Regions from separate parts of the Pseudomonas sp. GW822-FHT06D10 genome, predicted to be linked through region 4. Evidence: riboswitches for the same ligand, from Rfam matches in the RefSeq annotation. Region 4 holds a riboswitch; each other region holds the start of a gene.

Region 1 (4,204 bases), 800 kb from region 4:
GTCCATCTGCAACTGGCTCGGGTTGAGGCTGATCAGGTTGCTGACCCCGTCTTCACTGGTGGAGTACTGGCCGTACAGCGACAGTTGATCGGTGACCGCGAACACCAGGCCGGCGCGCCAGTTGCCGCCGGTGAGGCTGCGATCGGTGCGGGTGCCGGCGCGCAGATCACTGCGATCGATATGGTTCTGGTCGCGGCGGATGCCGGTCACCAGCGACCAGCGCTCCGACAGTTGCAGGCGGTTTTCCGCAAACAGGGCGAAAGTGCGGGTGCTGCTGTCGGTCTGGGGCGAGAAGGGCGAGCGGCTCTGGAAGTAGCCCGGTGCCGGGTTCCACGGGTCGATATAGTCGCTACCGATATCCTTGTAGGGCGAGTTGTTGGCCACACCGAAGCGAATCCTGTTGTACTCCAGGCCGATCACGGTCCTGCTGTCCAGGCCGAACAGCGAGTGGTTGAAGGTGAAGCTCTGGCGATCGCCGATCTGCTCCTGATCGTGCTTGATCTCCAGGTAGTCGCCGCGCAGCAACTGCTCCCGGGAGCTGACCCAGTTGTAGGCTTCGGCGTTGCGCCAGTGGCGGCGGCTCTTGATGTAGTAGAGCTGGTTGCTGGCGCTGAGGTTGTCGCTCAGGGTCCAGTCGGTGTTGAGCCGGGTCCATTCGTCGTTGTAGCGCTGCACGGCGTTGCGCAGGTTGTAGTTCTTGTCCCGCAGGCTGTCGCGGTATTGGCCGGCAATCAGCGGCGTGCCGAAATAGCTGGCGGGTTCGCTTTCACCGCGTTCATGGGCCAGGGTGAAACCGAGGTCGTCGGTGGCTTGCCAGCGTAGCGCCGCGCTGAGTGCCAGGCTGCGTGACTGGCCCTGGTCGACCCAGCCATTGCTCTGCTGCTGGTTCAGGGTCAGGCGGTAGCTCAGGGTGTCGGTCAGCGAGCCGCCGCTGTCCAGGCCCAGTTGCTGGCGATCATGGGAGCCATAGCCCAGGCGCAGGCGGTTGTGGATCTCACCGTCGAAGGGCTTCTTGGCAATCACGTTGATCACCGCGCCGGTGGCGCCTTCCCCGTACAGCACCGAGGCCGGGCCGCGGATCACGTCGATGCGCTCGACCATCCACGGGTCCACCGGGAAGGTCTGGCTGCCGGCGCCGGTGTACAGGCGCGCGCCGTCGAACAGGGTCATCACCGAGGAGTGCCCGGTAAAGCCGCGGGCCGACAGTGCGGTATTGCCGTTGCCCGGGGTGGCGATGCTGGTGATGCCGGGGGAGCGGGTGACGGCATCCTGCACCGTGAGGTTGTTGCGGTTGCTGATGGCGTCGTTGCCCAGGCTGCTGGTGCTGGCCGGAGTCTCCAGGGCCGTGAGGTTCAGCCGCGAGCCGGCGGGCAGGGGGGTGTCCAGAGAGGTTTGCGGGGCGCTGGAGACTCCGCTCACTTGGGTCTCGGGCAAGACCAGGGAGGTTTTCTGCTCAGCCAAGGCCAGCGCCGGGTAGGCCATGCAAGGCAGGAGGGTGAAACACAGCGAGGGGCTCGCCAGGTGTTGCAGCAAGGAGGTGCGGGACATGCGATTCCTACTACTTGTAAGGAATGAATGAATCCCGGAGGGAACAACGCATAGGGAATCGCGGGCAGCCGCGCCCACGAAAACCGGACTGCGCCCGCCCACCGCGGGGTTGTCAAACGAAGTTGCAGGCCGGTCTCCGGGCTTGCGAGGGTCATGAGGCATTCACCTTCCCATGCCTTGGCACAGTGGTCTGTCGAATGCTTCGCTCGCTTACCGTTGCGGGGGCAGCGCCGGACTGATCATCGAAATGACGCACCGGCTTCCCGTTTAACCCCATGCACGGCGGCATGGGACACCTGAAACTGGCGCGCATATGAGCACTGCCGAGCCCTTGCGTCAATGGCATGTGGCCAGCTACGGCGGCGGTTTCAGCGCTTTATACCAGGTAAGTCAATATATTGACCTATTTTTCCTGGCGCTTAAATAATCAACAAATATCGACGCATTATTGACGATTTTGCTTTTCTGACCCAGTATGTCGGCGCTGAGCGATTGATTATCTTGAGTTTTTTTTTGACGCCAAAGCGCTGAACTCTGCTCCGAAAATAGGCGAAACAGCCTATGGCGCAGAGCAGCCACTAAAAACATGACGGCCAGGATGGCAAGTAGCCAGGGCTGATCCGTTGGCTGTGCTAGCTTCAGACGGCGTAGCCGCGATATTTCTCTTTGGAATGATCTATGTCTGCCGAACGGATACTGGTTACTGGGGGCGCTGGTTTTATCGGTTCTCACCTCGTGGATGCACTGCTGGCCAAGGGTTATGCGGTGCGGGTTCTGGACGACCTTTCCACGGGCAAGGTCGGCAATCTGCCCATGGGCGATGCTGGCCTGGAACTGCTGGTGGGGGATGCCGCCGATGCGGCACTCCTGGCGGATGCCGTTCAGGGCTGCGATGCCGTGGTGCATCTGGCTGCTGTGGCGTCGGTCCAGGCTTCGGTCGAAGACCCGGTGGCCACCCACCAGAGCAATTTCATCGCCACCCTGCGCCTGTGCGAGGCGATGACCGCGGCCGGTATCCGCCGCGTGGTGTTCGCCTCCAGTGCGGCGGTCTATGGCAATAACGGCGAGGGCACGCCGATTGCCGAAGACACCCCTAAATCTCCCCTCACGCCCTACGCGGCGGACAAGCTCGCCAGCGAGTACTACCTGGACTTCTACCGCCGCCAGCATGGGCTGGAACCGGTGATCCTGCGCTTTTTCAATATCTTCGGCCCGCGCCAGGACCCTTCATCGCCGTATTCCGGGGTGATCAGCATTTTCAGCGAGCGGGCCAAGGCCGGGCGGCCCATCACCCTGTTCGGCGATGGCGGGCAGACCCGCGACTTCGTCTATGTCGCGGACCTGGTGAAGATCCTGGTGCAGGGCCTGGAATGCCCCGCGCCGGCAGCCGATGCCACCAATGTCGGGCTCGGCGGGGTGACCACCCTCAACGATCTGATTGGCGCCCTGCAGCAGATCAGCGGCAAGCCGCTGCAGGTGAGCCACGGCGCGACCCGCTCCGGGGATATCCGCCATTCCAAGGCCGACAACCGCCGCTTGCGCGAGCGCTTCGACCTGGGCACGCCCAGCAGCCTGGCCGAGGGCCTGGAACGGCTTTACCGCAGCCTTTAGTTCGTTGCCTTAGGGGCGCGCCATGGCGGCTGCCCTAGAGCCTGATGTTGTGCAGATTGATCTACTGAAGAGTGAGTTATGGATATCGAGTTTCGCAGGGGGCATGTCTGCAAAGTGGTTCGACGCCTGTTTACCGCATTGGCCTTGTGTGCCACCAACACCCTGGTGCAGGCCGCGCCCGCGGCGCCCGCCAGTGTCGGGTTCTGGTACGCCGAGCAGCCACCCTTGCAGGAGCTGGCGCAGTTCGAATGGGCAGTGGTCGAGCCCGGCCATATGGCCAGCGCCGATGTCGCTACCTTGCGCAAGCTCGGCAGCCAGCCGTTCGCCTACCTGTCGGTAGGGGAGTTCGACGGCAACCGCGCTGCCCTGGCCAAGCAGGCCCTGGCCCAAGGCGCGAGCCCCGTGCGCAACAAGGCCTGGGACAGCCAGGTGATGGACATCGCCACCCCGGCCTGGCGCGAACACCTGTTCAAGCGTGCCAAGGCGCTGCAGGACCAGGGCTACGCCGGCCTGTTCCTGGACACCCTGGACAGTTTCCAGTTGCTCCCCGAGGCCGATCGCGAACCGCAACGCAAGGCCCTGGCCTCGTTCCTGCGGGAACTGCACAGCCGGCTGCCCAACCTCAAGCTGTTCTTCAACCGGGGCTTCGAGGTACTGGGCGAGCTCGATGGCGTCGCCTCGGCCGTGGCGGTGGAATCCATCCACGCCGGCTGGGATGCCTCGGCCAAGCGTTACCGCCCGGTTTCCGAAGCCGACCGCACCTGGCTTGAAGGCGAACTCAAGCCGCTGCGCGCACGCAACATCCCGCTGGTGGCCATCGATTACCTGCCGGCCAACCGTCGGGAAGAGGCGCGCAAGCTGGTCCGGCAATTGAGCCAGGAAGGCTTTATCCCGGTGGTCACCACCCCGGACCTCAACGCCCTGAGCATGAGCACGGTGGAAGTCCAGCCGCGACGCATCGCCATGCTCTATGACCCGCGCGAAGGGGAACTCTACGATCACGCCGGGCACCGCATGCTCGGTGGCCTGCTGGAATACCTGGGTT
Region 2 (4,204 bases), on a different contig from region 4:
GATTCCCTGGCCTCCTTCGCCAAGAGCGAGGCCAGCCAGGGCCCGGAGAACTATTTCCTGGTGCTCGAGGACCTCGACAGTGGCCAGTTGCGCGGCTGCTCGGACATCCTCGCCACTGCCGGTTTTGCCAGCCCGTTCTACAGCCTGCGCAACCGCCCGTTCATCAGCAGTTCCCGGGAGCTGAACATCCAGCACGGGGTGCCCACCCTGTCGCTATGCCACGACCTCAGCGAACAGACCCTGCTGCGCAGCTTCCATGTCGACCCGCCGCTGGGCGGTACGCCACTGGCCCAGCTCACCTCCCGCGGGCGGTTGCTGTTCATCGCCGCCCACCCCCGGCGCTTCGCCGACAGCTGCATCAGCGAGATCGTCGGCTACAGCGACGCCAACGGCGAGTCGCCGTTCTGGCAAGCCGTGGGCCAGCACTTCTTCGACCTGCCCTATGTCGAGGCCGAGCGCCTGTGCGCCCTGCAGGGCCGCGGCTTTCTCGCCGAACTGATGCCCCAGTACCCGCTGTACATCCCGATGCTGGCGCAGGCGGCCCAGGACTGCATCGGCCAGGTTCACCCGGATGCCCGGGAGGCCTGCCAGATCCTGATCGACGAAGGCTTCGCGCCGACCCAGTACGTCGACCTGTTCGATGCCGGGCCGACCCTGCAGGGGCGCAGCCACCAACTGCGCTCGATCGCCCAGAGCCGGGTCGCCACCAGCTACCCCAGCCCCCAGAGCGGCCAGGGCCAGCAGTGGCTGCTGAGCAACGAGCGGCTGCAGGGCTTTCGCGCCATAGTCGCGGCGCTGGACACCGCCCCGAGCGCTGAAATCGGCCTCGACCCGGCCATGTTCCAGGCCCTGCAACTGGTGCCGGGCGAGCCGGTACGGAGCGTTGCCTTATGAACCGGCCCCTGTTGCCCCCCTGCCCGGCGTCATTGCCAGGAGCCCGCCAATGATCGTCCGTCCGATCCGCGTCACCGATCTGCCGGCGGTCTTGAGCCTGCTCGAAGGCAGCTGTCGCGAACTGAACAACCTGTCCACCGACCCCGAGCGCCTGGCCCATCGGGTGCGCTGGGCGCAGCGAGCCTTCGCCAACCAGGTGGAGCGGGCCGATGCCGACTACCTGTTCGTCATGGAAGATGACGAGCAGCAGGTGATCGGGGTCTGCGGCCTGAGCGGCGCCATCGGCCTGCGCGAGCCCTGCTACAACTACCGGGTCGGCACCACCCACGGCAGCGCCCCGGTGCTGGGCATCGAAAAGCACATCCCGACCCTGTTCCTGTGCAACGAGATGACCGGGCAGTCGCTGCTGTGCTCGCTGTTCCTGCGCCGCGATCACCGCCAGGGCTACACCGGCCGCCTGCTGTCCACCGCGCGCCTGCTGTTTGTCGCCGAATTCCCCCGGCTGTTCGGCGACAAGCTGGTGGCCGAACTGCGCGGCCAGCTCGACAGCCAGGGCCGCTCGCCGTTCTGGGACAGCCTGGGGCGGCACTTCTTCAAGATGGGTTTCCAGCAGGCCAATCGCCTGTCCAGCCACGGCAGTAAATCCTTCATCGCCGAACTGATGCCGCGCCAGCCGCTGTATACCTGCCTGCTCAGCCCCCAGGCACAGGCCGCCATCGGCCAGGCCCACGTCAGCACCGAACAGGCGGTGAGCATCCTGCGCGACGAAGGCTTCAGCCATCAGGGCTGCATCGACATCTTCGATGGCGGGCCGCTGATCGAGGCCGAGGTGGCGAAGATCCGCAGCGTGCGCGAAAGCCAGACCCTGCCCCTGCTGGTGGGCACTCCGGACGCACAGGCGCCGGTGTGGCTGATCCACAACCGGCGCCTGGAAAGCTGCCGCATCACCGCCACCCCCGGGCGCCTGGTTTCGGGTTGCCTGCTGGTGGACCGGCTGACCGCCAAGCGCCTGCAACTGCAGCCAGGCGACTCGGTACGGGCGGTGCCGCTGCTGGCCTGCGAGTCACGCACGGCCCTGCACGCACAGCGGCACCTGGCCCCGCAAAGCGCCCTGCTCCTGTAGCCGCTGCCGCAGGCTCGGGCCGCGTTCGGAAGCACGGCCCGCAGGGGCGCGAAATCTCAAGACCGCTGAGGCGCTCGACATGAGACTGCCAAGCAAGGCCCTGCGGGCCTTTGTGCAGCCTCGCGGGCTCGGCAGCGGCTACAGAGGCGTCAGGGCGATGAATCCGGTAACACCTGGCGGCAGGCGCAACGTTGACGAACGCCGGGGCGGATGTTCATATGCCGCCCAGTTTCAGGTGCCTCCTGCCGCCGTGCAGGAGGTGAAACGGGAAACCGGTGCGCCCCTTTTCGGGCAAGTCCGGTGCTGCCCCCGCAACGGTAAGCGAGTGCTGCATTCAACAGGCCACTGTACCCAAGGTATGGGAAGGCGAATGCCGCCAGACTCGCAAGCCCGGAGACCGGCCTGTGACGTCTGTTTGGCAATCCTGCGGTGGGCGGGCATGGGCCGGTATGGTCGCGTGCCCGTGGCCGATACCCTCTCCTGCGTGCTTCCCGAAGACACTTTCGAGAAGACCAACAATGACAACACCTGACACTTTCCTTGCACGCGACTGGCGTGCACCTCGCCGCACCATGAGCGGCGCCCTGCTCGGCTGCCTGTTCAGCCCCCTGCTGCTGGCGGACGACAGCCCCCTGACGCTGGACCGGCAATTTGTTTCCGCCCCCTCGGTGGAGTCCACCACGGTGGCCGAAATGGCCCGGTACGGCAGCAAGGTGGAGATCATCGACCGCCAGCAGATCGAACGCGCCGGCCCCAGCAGCGACATCACCCGGGTCCTGCAGATGTACGTGCCGGGGCTGTATGTGGCGCCCAAGAATGGCCCCTTCGACTACGGCACCTACTCCCTGCTGGGCGGGCGCAACGACGACACCCTGATCCTGCTGGACGGCGTGCGCCTGAACAACCGCCTGTACGGCGGCCTGTACCTGGATACCCTGCCGGCCAACGCCATCGAGCGCATCGAGGTGCTCAAGGGTGGCCAGAGCCTGCTGTTCGGTACACAGGCGGTGTCCGGGGTGATCAACATCGTCACCCGCAGCCCGCAGACCCGCGACGTCTCCGGCGAGGTCAACCTGGGCCTGGACAGTTTCATGGGCAGGAGCGGCGATGCCCGCGCCGAGCAGATCCTCAGCAACGGCCTGGGCGAGCTGGGGCTGTTGGCCTATGTCAGCCACAACGTCTCCGATGGCTACCAGCCATTTCGCAACAGCGCCTACAACGCCAACACCCGGGACAAGAAACGCGGCTATGAAGTGACCACCTTCGGCGCCAAGGCGATCCAGGGCCTTGGCGACGCTTCGCGGCTGGAACTGTTCTACCAGTACAGCGACGCCAACCTGGATTTCGCCCGCCCGGTGAACAACCGCAAAACCACCAACGACCGCATCCAGCAGATCGCCACCGCGACCTTCGAGCAGCGCCTGGGCGAAGGCTTCAGCTACTTCGTCAAGGGCCATGTCAACGACTGGGACACCCGCTACACCAGGATCGACAGCCTCGACGACGCCAGCCTCAAGGTGCGCAACCACAACGACTACTGGGGCTTCACCGACTGGGGCCTGCAGGCCGAGGGCAAGGCCGAGCTGGACGGCGGCCACGTGCTGGTATTGGGCACCGACAACCAGTGGTTCAAGGGCCAGGACGACGTGCTCAAGATCGACAACAAGCAGGCCCAGGCCAATGCCCTGTACACCCAGCTACGCCCGGTGTTCGACGCCCTGCCCGACTGGCACCCGAGCCTGGGCGTGCGCCACGAGAAAATCAGCGGCGGCGAGAGCGCCACCGTGGGCATGCTCACCTCGCTCTACGACCTGACGCCCCACTGGCAACTGCGCGGCCAGTACGGCAGCGCCTTCAAGCTGCCCAACGCCGAGCAGCTGTACGCCAACGAGGACTACGAAAAAGGCAACCCCGACCTCAAGCCGGAAAAGAGCCTCAATGCCGAGCTCGGCCTGGACTACAAGGGCAGCCTGCTGGCCGGCGAATTCAACGCCAGCGTCAGCGCCTTCCACCGCAAGATCGACGACCTGATCACCCTCGACGCCAACGATGTCTGGAGCAACGGCCAGGGCCGGATCAAGGTGCGCGGCATCGAACTCGACGGGCGCTGGCAGTTCAGCCCGCAATGGACCCTGCAGGCGGACATGACCCGCAACCTGGTGGAGTCGCGCAACGGCGTGACCCTGA
Region 3 (4,204 bases), on a different contig from region 4:
CTCATACAACAACTCACTCAGCGGCCGCGGTTGCGCCCAGCCTTCCAGGGCCAGCATCGGCGCCGGGTAGAATTCGGTGACCGGGCCCAGGCACAGCACGGCCACGGGCTTGGCACCTGCCGGCAGCCCCAGCAGATCGGCCAGGGCCTGAGGATCGAACAAAGACACCCACCCCATTCCCAAGCCTTCGCTGCGGGCCGCCAGCCACAGGTTCTGGATGGCGCAGGACAGGGACGCCAGGTCCATCTCCGGCAGGGTCCGACGGCCGAAGATGTGTCGTTCGCGGTCATCCATCAAGGCGGCCACCAGCACCTCGGCACAATCGTTGATGCCTTCGACCTTGAGCTTCATGAACTCGTCGGAACGCTCACCCAGGGCTTGGGCGGTGCGCACCCGCTCCACCTCCACCAACTGCTGGATGTGCTTGCGCAACAGGCGGTCGCTGATGCGAATAAAACGCCAGGGCTGCATCAACCCGACACTGGGCGCCTGATGCGCTGCTTCCAGCAAGCGCCGCAACACTGCCGGCTCGACACTGCCACCCGCGAAATGACGCATGTCGCGGCGCTCGGCGATGGCCCGGTAGACCCCCTCGCGCTGCGCCTCAGAGAACCCCTGCTCACTCACCCGCCACGCCCTCGGCTAAAACCGGCTCAACAGGCGCGCCCGGCGCAAACAACGCCGCCACCGCCGCCGGATTGGACGGGAAATAGAAGTGCACATAAGAGGCCGTCATCCGTCCCTGGCGATACACCGCTTCCGCGCCGCGCCCGCCGTTGGGGCTGAGCCCACGGGCGATGGGCAGCAGCTCGGTGCTGGTCAGGGAATGGTGATAGGTGTGGCCGCGCAGACTGCCTTCGGGCAAATCCACCGCCTGCAAGGCCAGTGCCGCCAGGCGCTTCTGCATTACCGCATCTCCGGGCAGCAGGCCCAGGAGCTCGGCACGCTGGCCTTCGACATCGGTCAGGGAGTCCAGCAGGTAGAGCATGCCGCCGCACTCGGCGAGCAGCGGCTTGCCGGCCGCGTGATGGGCACGAATGGCCTGCAGCATGCTGCTGTTGCGGGCCAGGGCCTGATGGTGCAATTCGGGATAGCCGCCGGGCAGGTACAGGCTGTCCGCGTCGGGCAGCTGGGTATCGTGGATCGGCGAGAAGAAGCTCAACTGCGCCCCCATGGCTCGCAACAGATCGAGGCTGGCGCCATAGGTGAAGGCAAACGCCTCGTCCCGCGCCACGGCAATCCGCACGCCCTTGAGCAGCGGCGCGCAAGCCACCGGCGTGGGTGCGGCAAAACTCACCGCTGGCGGCAGTTCCACCTGGCAACTGCTGGCCAGGGCCTCGGCGGCGGCATCCAGGCGCAGGTCCAGATCATTCAACTCGCTGGCCTGCACCAGCCCCAGATGGCGGCTGGGCAGCTCGATATCGGTTTCCCGGGACAAGGCGCCATACCAGCGCAAGCCTTCCGTCAGGCTGCCTTCCAGCAACTGCGCATGGCGCAGGGTACCAACCCGGTTGGCCAGCACCCCGGCAAACGGCAGGTCCGGCTGGTAGCGCGCCAGGCCCAAAGCCAGGGCGCCGAAGGTCTGGGCCATGGCGGTGCCATCGATCACCCCCAGCACCGGCACGCCGAAATGCCGCGCCAGATCGGCGCTGGAAGGGGTGCCATCGAACAGGCCCATGACCCCTTCGATCAGAATCAGGTCGGCCTCTCCCGCCGCCTCCCAGAGCAGACGGCGGCTTTCCTGCTCGCCCACCATCCACATGTCCAACTGGTACACCGCGGCACCACTGGCGCGCTCAAGAATCATCGGGTCGAGAAAATCCGGGCCGCACTTGAAGACCCGGACCTTGCGCCCCTGGTTGCGGTGCAAGCGGGCCAGGGCCGCGGTCACCGTGGTCTTGCCCTGGCCGGAAGCCGGTGCGGCGATCAACACTGCCGGGCAATGACGAACATCAGTCATGAATTCACGCTCACAGCTCGACACCTTTCTGCGCCTTGATCCCGGCCTGGAAGGCGTGCTTGACCATGCCCATCTCGGTCACGGTATCGGCCAGCTCGATCATCTCCGGCTTGGCGCCGCGACCGGTCACTACCACATGCTGCATGGGCGGACGGGCCTGCAGGTCACTGAGCACCTGATCCAGGTCCAGGTAGCCGTGCTTGAGGGCAATGTTCAGCTCGTCGAGCACCACCAGGCCAATATCCGGGTTGCTCAGCAACTCCCTGGAAACCGCCCAGGCGGCTTCAGCCGCAGCGATATCGCGCTGGCGATCCTGGGTTTCCCAAGTAAAGCCTTCGCCCATCACGTGAAAGCGCACCTGCTCGGGGAAACGCCGGAAGAACAGTTCTTCGCCGGTGCTGTTACGCCCCTTGATGAACTGCACCACGCCACACTGCATGCCGTGGCCCATGGACCGCGCCAGCATGCCGAAGGCCGAGCTGCTCTTGCCCTTGCCGTTGCCGGTCAATACCAGCAGCAGGCCGCATTCGTTGGGCGAGTTGGCAATGCGTTCATCGATCACGGCTTTTTTGCGCAACATGCGCGCCAGATGGCGCTCGTCACGATCGGGGGATTCACTCATGGGGCAGCTCTCCGTTGGGGCTGGGGAACGGGGGGCAGGGAAAAGGAACAGACGGCGCTAGCCTGGCATCGCCCACCGTGATGCCGTTGGATGGATCAGGCCGGTCTCCGGGCTCATGAGCGGCATGGCTGCCGGACTGCGCGCCTTCCCGTGTCATTGACACAGTGGCGTCAGGCGCAGTCTTGACTCATCTACCGTTGCGGGGGCAGCGCCGGAATCGTCGTCGGCTCCATCACTGGAACAGACCCTGACCGGCTTCCCTGTTTCACTCTGTCGGCCACGGGCCACAGAGCACCTGAAACAAGTCGCGAAGGTTAGAGGGTTGGGGGTGGAGCGTCAATTAAAGCCGGCCGTCGCCCCCAGCACAAAACTGCACTGCATCAATAAACTGACGCCAATCTTGTGCCACACTCAGAGCAATGATATCAAATAGCCACTTTTCAGCGCCCCAGGCGCCAACCACACAACAATAAGGGGTGAGTTCGATGCAAGGCATGATCATCAGCAATCCGAAGCTGGAATTCCTGCGCCCGATGCTGGAACGCTGGTTCGATTGCATCGATCGCTACAACGCGGTTCGCGGCGATAACGAAACGCCCTACTGGTTCGACGAGCAGGCCAATCTCGGGCTGCTCAGCGCGTCGGCCTGGATGGCCGAGATGGTCAGCCTGGAACACAGCCCCAGCAGGAAACAGCAGGAAGAAGGTGCGCGCAACGCCCGCACCGACCTGTACCTGGCCACCAAGGAAGAGCGCGCCTACATCCACGCCACCCAGCGCTGGCCAAGGGTCAACAGCCTGAACCTGACCCAGGCACTGCTGGACGTTGCCCAGGATGCAAAAAAGATCAGCTACGCCAGCGACCTGAGACTGGGTTGCCTGTTCGTTGCCCCACAAAAATCCCAGCACAGCGCTACGCCGGAAGAGCTCCAGGACATGCTCGACGAACTGCAGAAAGAGCACTGCTGCGCCGTGGCCTGGTACTTCCCCTACGCGTATCGCAAGCTGCACAACGAGGCCGGCCACTACCACCCGGGCGTCGCCGTGCTCTTCAAGGAGGCCCGCTGATCAGGCGGAACCATCGACTGGCTATGCTTCTCTATGACTACGACGTCCGTGCACTCATAGGGAAATTCGCATGCTCAAGCTTCAGCACAGCCTACTGATCGCCATCGCCGCCGGCCTCGCCGCCTGCGGCGAAACTTCCAGCCTGCAGGTGTCCGACGGCACCGGCCCCAACCCCAAGCTGCCGGAACCCAACCCGACGCTGATCCCCACGGTCAACATCGCCCCCGCCATCGGCTGGCCGCAAGGCGCAAAACCCCAGGCCGCGGCCGGCACCCAGGTCAAGGCTTTCGCCGAGAACCTCGACCATCCACGCTGGCTCTACGTCCTGCCCAATGGCGATGTGCTGGTGGCGGAAACCAACGCCCCGCCCAAACCGGATGACAGCCAGGGCATTCGCGGCTGGATCGCCGGCAAGGTCATGGGCCGTGCCGGGGCGGCCGTGCCCAGCGCCAACCGCATCACCCTGCTAAGGGACCAGGATCACGATGGCGTGGCGGAGACCCGCACAGTGTTTCTGGAGAACCTCAATTCGCCCTTTGGCATGACTCTGGTGGG
Region 4 (4,204 bases):
CCGTAGCGCCAGTAGGCGATGCCACCGTGCAGGGAAATCAGGATGACCTTGGCGTGGCGCAGCACCTGGTCCACATACAGATCCACCGAGGCGTGGTTCTGCACCTGCATCGGATTGGCCAGGCGAAAGCTGGGGTAGTCCTCGGGCAATTGCTCGGCGGCGTCCGCCAGCAGCGCCAGGCTGGAATCGCCGCTGCACAGGATCACCAGCTCGGCGGGGGTTTGTCCCAGGTCGGCAATGTTGTCATCCGACACGAAACCGCCGGGCTGGGTCCTGAGCAGGTGCATGGCTTAGACGCTGAGGGCGGCGCGCAGTTGCGCTTCGAGCTGGGCGGCGTCCAGTTCCTGGCCGATCAGCACCAGACGCGTGGTACGGGCCTCGTCGGCGCCCCACTTGCGGTCGAAGTGCTTGTCGAAGCGCGTGCCCACGCCCTGGATCAGCAAACGCATCGGCTTGTTGGGGATCGCGGCAAAACCCTTGACCCGCAGGATGCCGTGCTTGACCACCAGTTGGGTCAGGGCGTCCAGCAGCAGGCTTTCGTCGGCCTGGGGCAGCTCGATGGAGATGGAATCGAAGGCGTCGTGATCGTGGTCGTCGTGATCGTCATCGCCGTCATGGTGATGGTCGTGGTGGCTGTGGCGGCCGTCGATGTGTTCCTCGGAACCGGCACCCAGGCCCAGCAGCACATCCAGGGGCAGGCGACCGCTGCTGGCTTCGATGACCTTGACCGCCGACGGCAGCTCCTCGGCCACTTCCAGGCGCACCTTGGCCAGGTCTTCGGGGCTGATCAGGTCGGTCTTGTTGAGGATCACCAGGTCGGCGCTGGACAGCTGGTCGGCGAACAGCTCATGCAGCGGCGATTCGTGGTCCAGGTTGGGGTCGAGCTTGCGCTGGGCGTCCACTTGATCGGGGAAGGCGGCGAAGGTGCCGGCGGCCACGGCCGGGCTGTCGACCACGGTGATCACCGCATCGACGGTGCAGGCACTGCGGATTTCCGGCCACTGGAAGGCCTGGACCAGAGGCTTGGGCAGCGCCAGGCCGGAGGTCTCGATGAGGATGTGGTCCAGGTCGCCACGGCGCGCCACCAGTTCGCGCATCACCGGGAAGAACTCCTCCTGCACGGTGCAGCACAGGCAACCGTTGGCCAGCTCGTAGACTCGGCCGCTGGCCTCTTCCTCGGTGCAGCCGATGGCGCATTGCTTGAGGATTTCGCCGTCGATGCCCAGCTCGCCGAATTCGTTGACGATCACCGCAATGCGCCGGCCCTGGGCATTGTCCAGCATGTGCCGCAACAGGGTGGTTTTGCCCGAGCCGAGGAAGCCGGTGACGATGGTGACGGGAAGTTTGGCCAGTGTTTTCATCGGATGCCCTTTGGCAAAAGGAGGCGGGCAAACGGGACGAGAACCACAACGCCGGGCGCGCGGAGATTTCGCCACCGGATCACCCCGCCCGGTTGTAGTGAGAATCTTGGATCGAGGCAGGTCTCCTGGCTGAGGGCTTGCCAGTCGTCGGACCGGCGATTGCTGCGCCTTCCCACCGGCGTCGTCGACGCCCATGCAGTGGCCTTGCAGCAATCGAACCCTTCACAGTTGCGGGGGCAGCCGCGGCATCGACCGCGTTCCCTTCTTAGCTTCGACCCGTGGCCGAAGAACCTCGAAAGCGCAAGGCTACGCAGAGCCAGGGGGACGGTCAATCGACAATGCGCCCGTAGCAGCCGGCTTGCCGGCGAAAGAGCCATTGAACCTTGCACCAGCGCGGCGCACACCTGCGCAGCGGTCACGGCAATTGACGCCCCTGCCCCGCCCATGATCTCCTACACACCTTGTTACGGGTGCCCTTTACAGGGTGAAACGGGAAACCGGTGAATCACGTGCTTAACTAAAAAGCCGTGGCCAGTCCGGTGCTGCCCCCGCAACGGTAAGCGAGCGAAGTGTCAGATCCACTGTGCCAAGGCATGGGAAGGCGACACTTGCCGGTACGGCATGACACAGCCCTGCCCCTCGCAAGCCCGGAGACCGGCCCGCAACACTTACATAACAACCCGCGGTGGGCGGGCGCTGTTGCAAACCCTGCGTGGCCATCACGCGGGGTTTTCCTGCGCCTCTACCCCGCTGACACTCCAGAGGGAAGCGCCATGTCGATCATCAGCAGCACCAGCCACTCCGCCAGCACGACCTCCACCCTGAGCCAGCGCCTGGTGGCCGCCATCGGCGCCTCGATCCTCGGCGCGTGCCTGGTGTACTTCGCCGGCTTCTCCCACATCGAGGCGGTGCACAACGCGGCCCACGACACCCGCCACAGCGCCGCCTTCCCTTGCCATTGAGACCTGCCGACATGATCAAGCGTATCGCGCAAACCGCAGGTTTCACCGGCCTCTTGGCCGCCCTGCTGCTGACCCTGCTGCAAAGCTTCTGGGTCGCCCCGCTGATCCTGCAGGCGGAAACCTATGAAAAGGCCCCCGCGGCCGAAGTCCATGAGCACGCCGAAGGCGCCATGGCCGCCCACAGCCACGATGCCGAAGCCTGGGAGCCGGAAGACGGTTGGCAGCGCGTGCTGTCCACCACCGGAGGCAACCTGGTGGTGGCCGTGGGCTTCGCCCTGATGCTGGCCGGCCTCTACACCCTGCGCGCGCCGAACCGCACGTCCCAGGGCCTGCTCTGGGGCCTGGCCGGCTATGCCACCTTCTGCCTGGCGCCGACCCTGGGCCTGCCGCCGGAACTGCCGGGCACCGCCGCAGCCGACCTGGCACAGCGGCAGATCTGGTGGGTCGGCACCGCCGCCTCCACCGCTGTGGGCATTGCCCTGATCGTGTTCGCCCGCAACTGGCTGCTGAAGGTCCTGGGCGCGGCCATCATCGCCGTACCCCACGTGATCGGCGCGCCGCAGCCGGAAGTGCATTCGATGCTGGCCCCGGAAGAACTGGAAGCGCAATTCAAGATCGCCTCGCAACTGACCAATGCGGCCTTCTGGCTGGCCCTCGGGCTGATCAGCGCCTGGTTGTTCCGGCGCAAGAGCGCGGGCCAGTACTCGGCATGATCGAAGTGAGCGCAGCGCCGACCCTGGTGGTCGGCCTGGGCTGCCAGAAAGGCTGCCCGGTGACCACGCTGCGCGCCTTGCTCGACCAGGTCCTGGCGGCGCACCAGTGGCAGGCCCGGCAGGTCCTGGCCCTGGCCAGCATCGACCTCAAGCGCAACGAACCCGGCCTGCTGCAACTGGCGGAGCAACTGCAACTGCCGCTGACCTGTTTCAGCAGCGGCCAGCTCGCCCCCTTTGCCCTGCGCCTGAGCCACCGTTCACAGATCGCCTTCGAACGTACCGGCTGCTACGGCGTGGCCGAAAGTGCTGCCCTGGCCCTGGCCGAACAGCTGTCACCCGGCCCGGCCACACTGCTTGTTCCCCGGCAAAAATACGCCCAGGCCACCCTGGCATTGGTCGCCGCCCGGTAGAATCCCCGATAATCCCCACCTTCGATCATGAGCAATCTTCATCTGAAGCACGGCTCCCGACCTTTTTTCACAGGACACAGCCATGACTGTCTATTTCATCGGCGCCGGCCCCGGCGACCCGGAACTGATCACCGTCAAGGGCCAGCGCCTGATCCATCGTTGCCCGGTGATCATCTACGCCGGCTCCCTGGTCCCCCAGGCAGTGCTCGACGGGCACCGCGCGGAGCGGGTGATCAATAGCGCCGAACTGCACCTGGAGCAGATCATCGAGGCCATCAAGCAGGCCCATGCCCGGGGCCAGGACGTGGCCCGGGTACATTCCGGCGACCCGAGCCTGTATGGCGCCATCGGCGAGCAGATCCGCTGCCTGCGGGAGCTGGGCATCCCCTTCGAGATCATCCCCGGGGTCACCGCCACCGCCGCCTGCGCTGCCCTGCTGGGGGCCGAACTGACCCTGCCGGACGTCTCCCAGAGCGTGATTCTTACCCGCTACGCGGACAAGACCGCGATGCCTGCCGGCGAGGATTTCGCCAGCCTGGCGGCCCACGGCGCCACCATGGCCATTCACCTGGGGGTCAATAACCTGCCGAAGATCGTTGCCGAGTTGCTGCCCCACTACGGCGCAGACTGCCCGATTGCAGTGGTGCACCGCGCCACCTGGCCGGATCAGGACTGGGCCCTGGGAACCCTGGCGGACATCGTCGACCAGGTGGCGGCCAAGGGTTTTCGGCGCACGGCACTGATCCTGGTGGGCCGGG

The links. Region 4 has a riboswitch for cobalamin ahead of AC1RL5_RS00970 (CbtB domain-containing protein). Riboswitches for the same ligand answer to the same signal wherever they lie in the genome.
Region 1: it holds a riboswitch for cobalamin, as region 4 does, so the genes downstream of both, AC1RL5_RS04355 (TonB-dependent receptor) here and AC1RL5_RS00970 (CbtB domain-containing protein) in region 4, are expected to answer to the same signal.
Region 2: it holds a riboswitch for cobalamin, as region 4 does, so the genes downstream of both, AC1RL5_RS16210 (TonB-dependent receptor plug domain-containing protein) here and AC1RL5_RS00970 (CbtB domain-containing protein) in region 4, are expected to answer to the same signal.
Region 3: it holds a riboswitch for cobalamin, as region 4 does, so the genes downstream of both, cobO (cob(I)yrinic acid a,c-diamide adenosyltransferase) here and AC1RL5_RS00970 (CbtB domain-containing protein) in region 4, are expected to answer to the same signal.

What each region holds. Positions count from the first base shown of each region.
Region 1 covers NZ_JBXALN010000001.1:999,756-1,003,959, reverse strand. Annotated here, with positions in the region: gene AC1RL5_RS04355 (TonB-dependent receptor) at 1-1,548, opposite strand, end outside; cobalamin riboswitch at 1,659-1,863, opposite strand; gene AC1RL5_RS04350 (NAD-dependent epimerase/dehydratase family protein) at 2,227-3,159, shown strand; gene AC1RL5_RS04345 (bifunctional glycoside hydrolase/polysaccharide deacetylase family protein) at 3,238-4,204, shown strand, end outside.
Region 2 covers NZ_JBXALN010000004.1:507,672-511,875, forward strand. Annotated here, with positions in the region: gene AC1RL5_RS16200 (arginine N-succinyltransferase) at 1-894, shown strand, start outside; gene AC1RL5_RS16205 (arginine N-succinyltransferase) at 944-2,017, shown strand; cobalamin riboswitch at 2,234-2,437, shown strand; gene AC1RL5_RS16210 (TonB-dependent receptor plug domain-containing protein) at 2,590-4,204, shown strand, end outside.
Region 3 covers NZ_JBXALN010000006.1:413,210-417,413, reverse strand. Annotated here, with positions in the region: gene bluB (5,6-dimethylbenzimidazole synthase) at 1-627, opposite strand, end outside; gene AC1RL5_RS22595 (cobyrinic acid a,c-diamide synthase CobB) at 620-1,960, opposite strand; gene cobO (cob(I)yrinic acid a,c-diamide adenosyltransferase) at 1,971-2,582, opposite strand; cobalamin riboswitch at 2,664-2,896, opposite strand; gene AC1RL5_RS22585 (hypothetical protein) at 3,068-3,649, shown strand; gene AC1RL5_RS22580 (PQQ-dependent sugar dehydrogenase) at 3,720-4,204, shown strand, end outside.
Region 4 covers NZ_JBXALN010000001.1:198,165-202,368, reverse strand. Annotated here, with positions in the region: gene cobN (cobaltochelatase subunit CobN) at 1-287, opposite strand, end outside; gene cobW (cobalamin biosynthesis protein CobW) at 291-1,361, opposite strand; cobalamin riboswitch at 1,460-1,671, opposite strand; cobalamin riboswitch at 1,813-2,038, shown strand; gene AC1RL5_RS00970 (CbtB domain-containing protein) at 2,135-2,323, shown strand; gene AC1RL5_RS00965 (CbtA family protein) at 2,335-3,036, shown strand; gene AC1RL5_RS00960 (cobalamin biosynthesis protein) at 3,033-3,446, shown strand; gene cobM (precorrin-4 C(11)-methyltransferase) at 3,529-4,204, shown strand, end outside.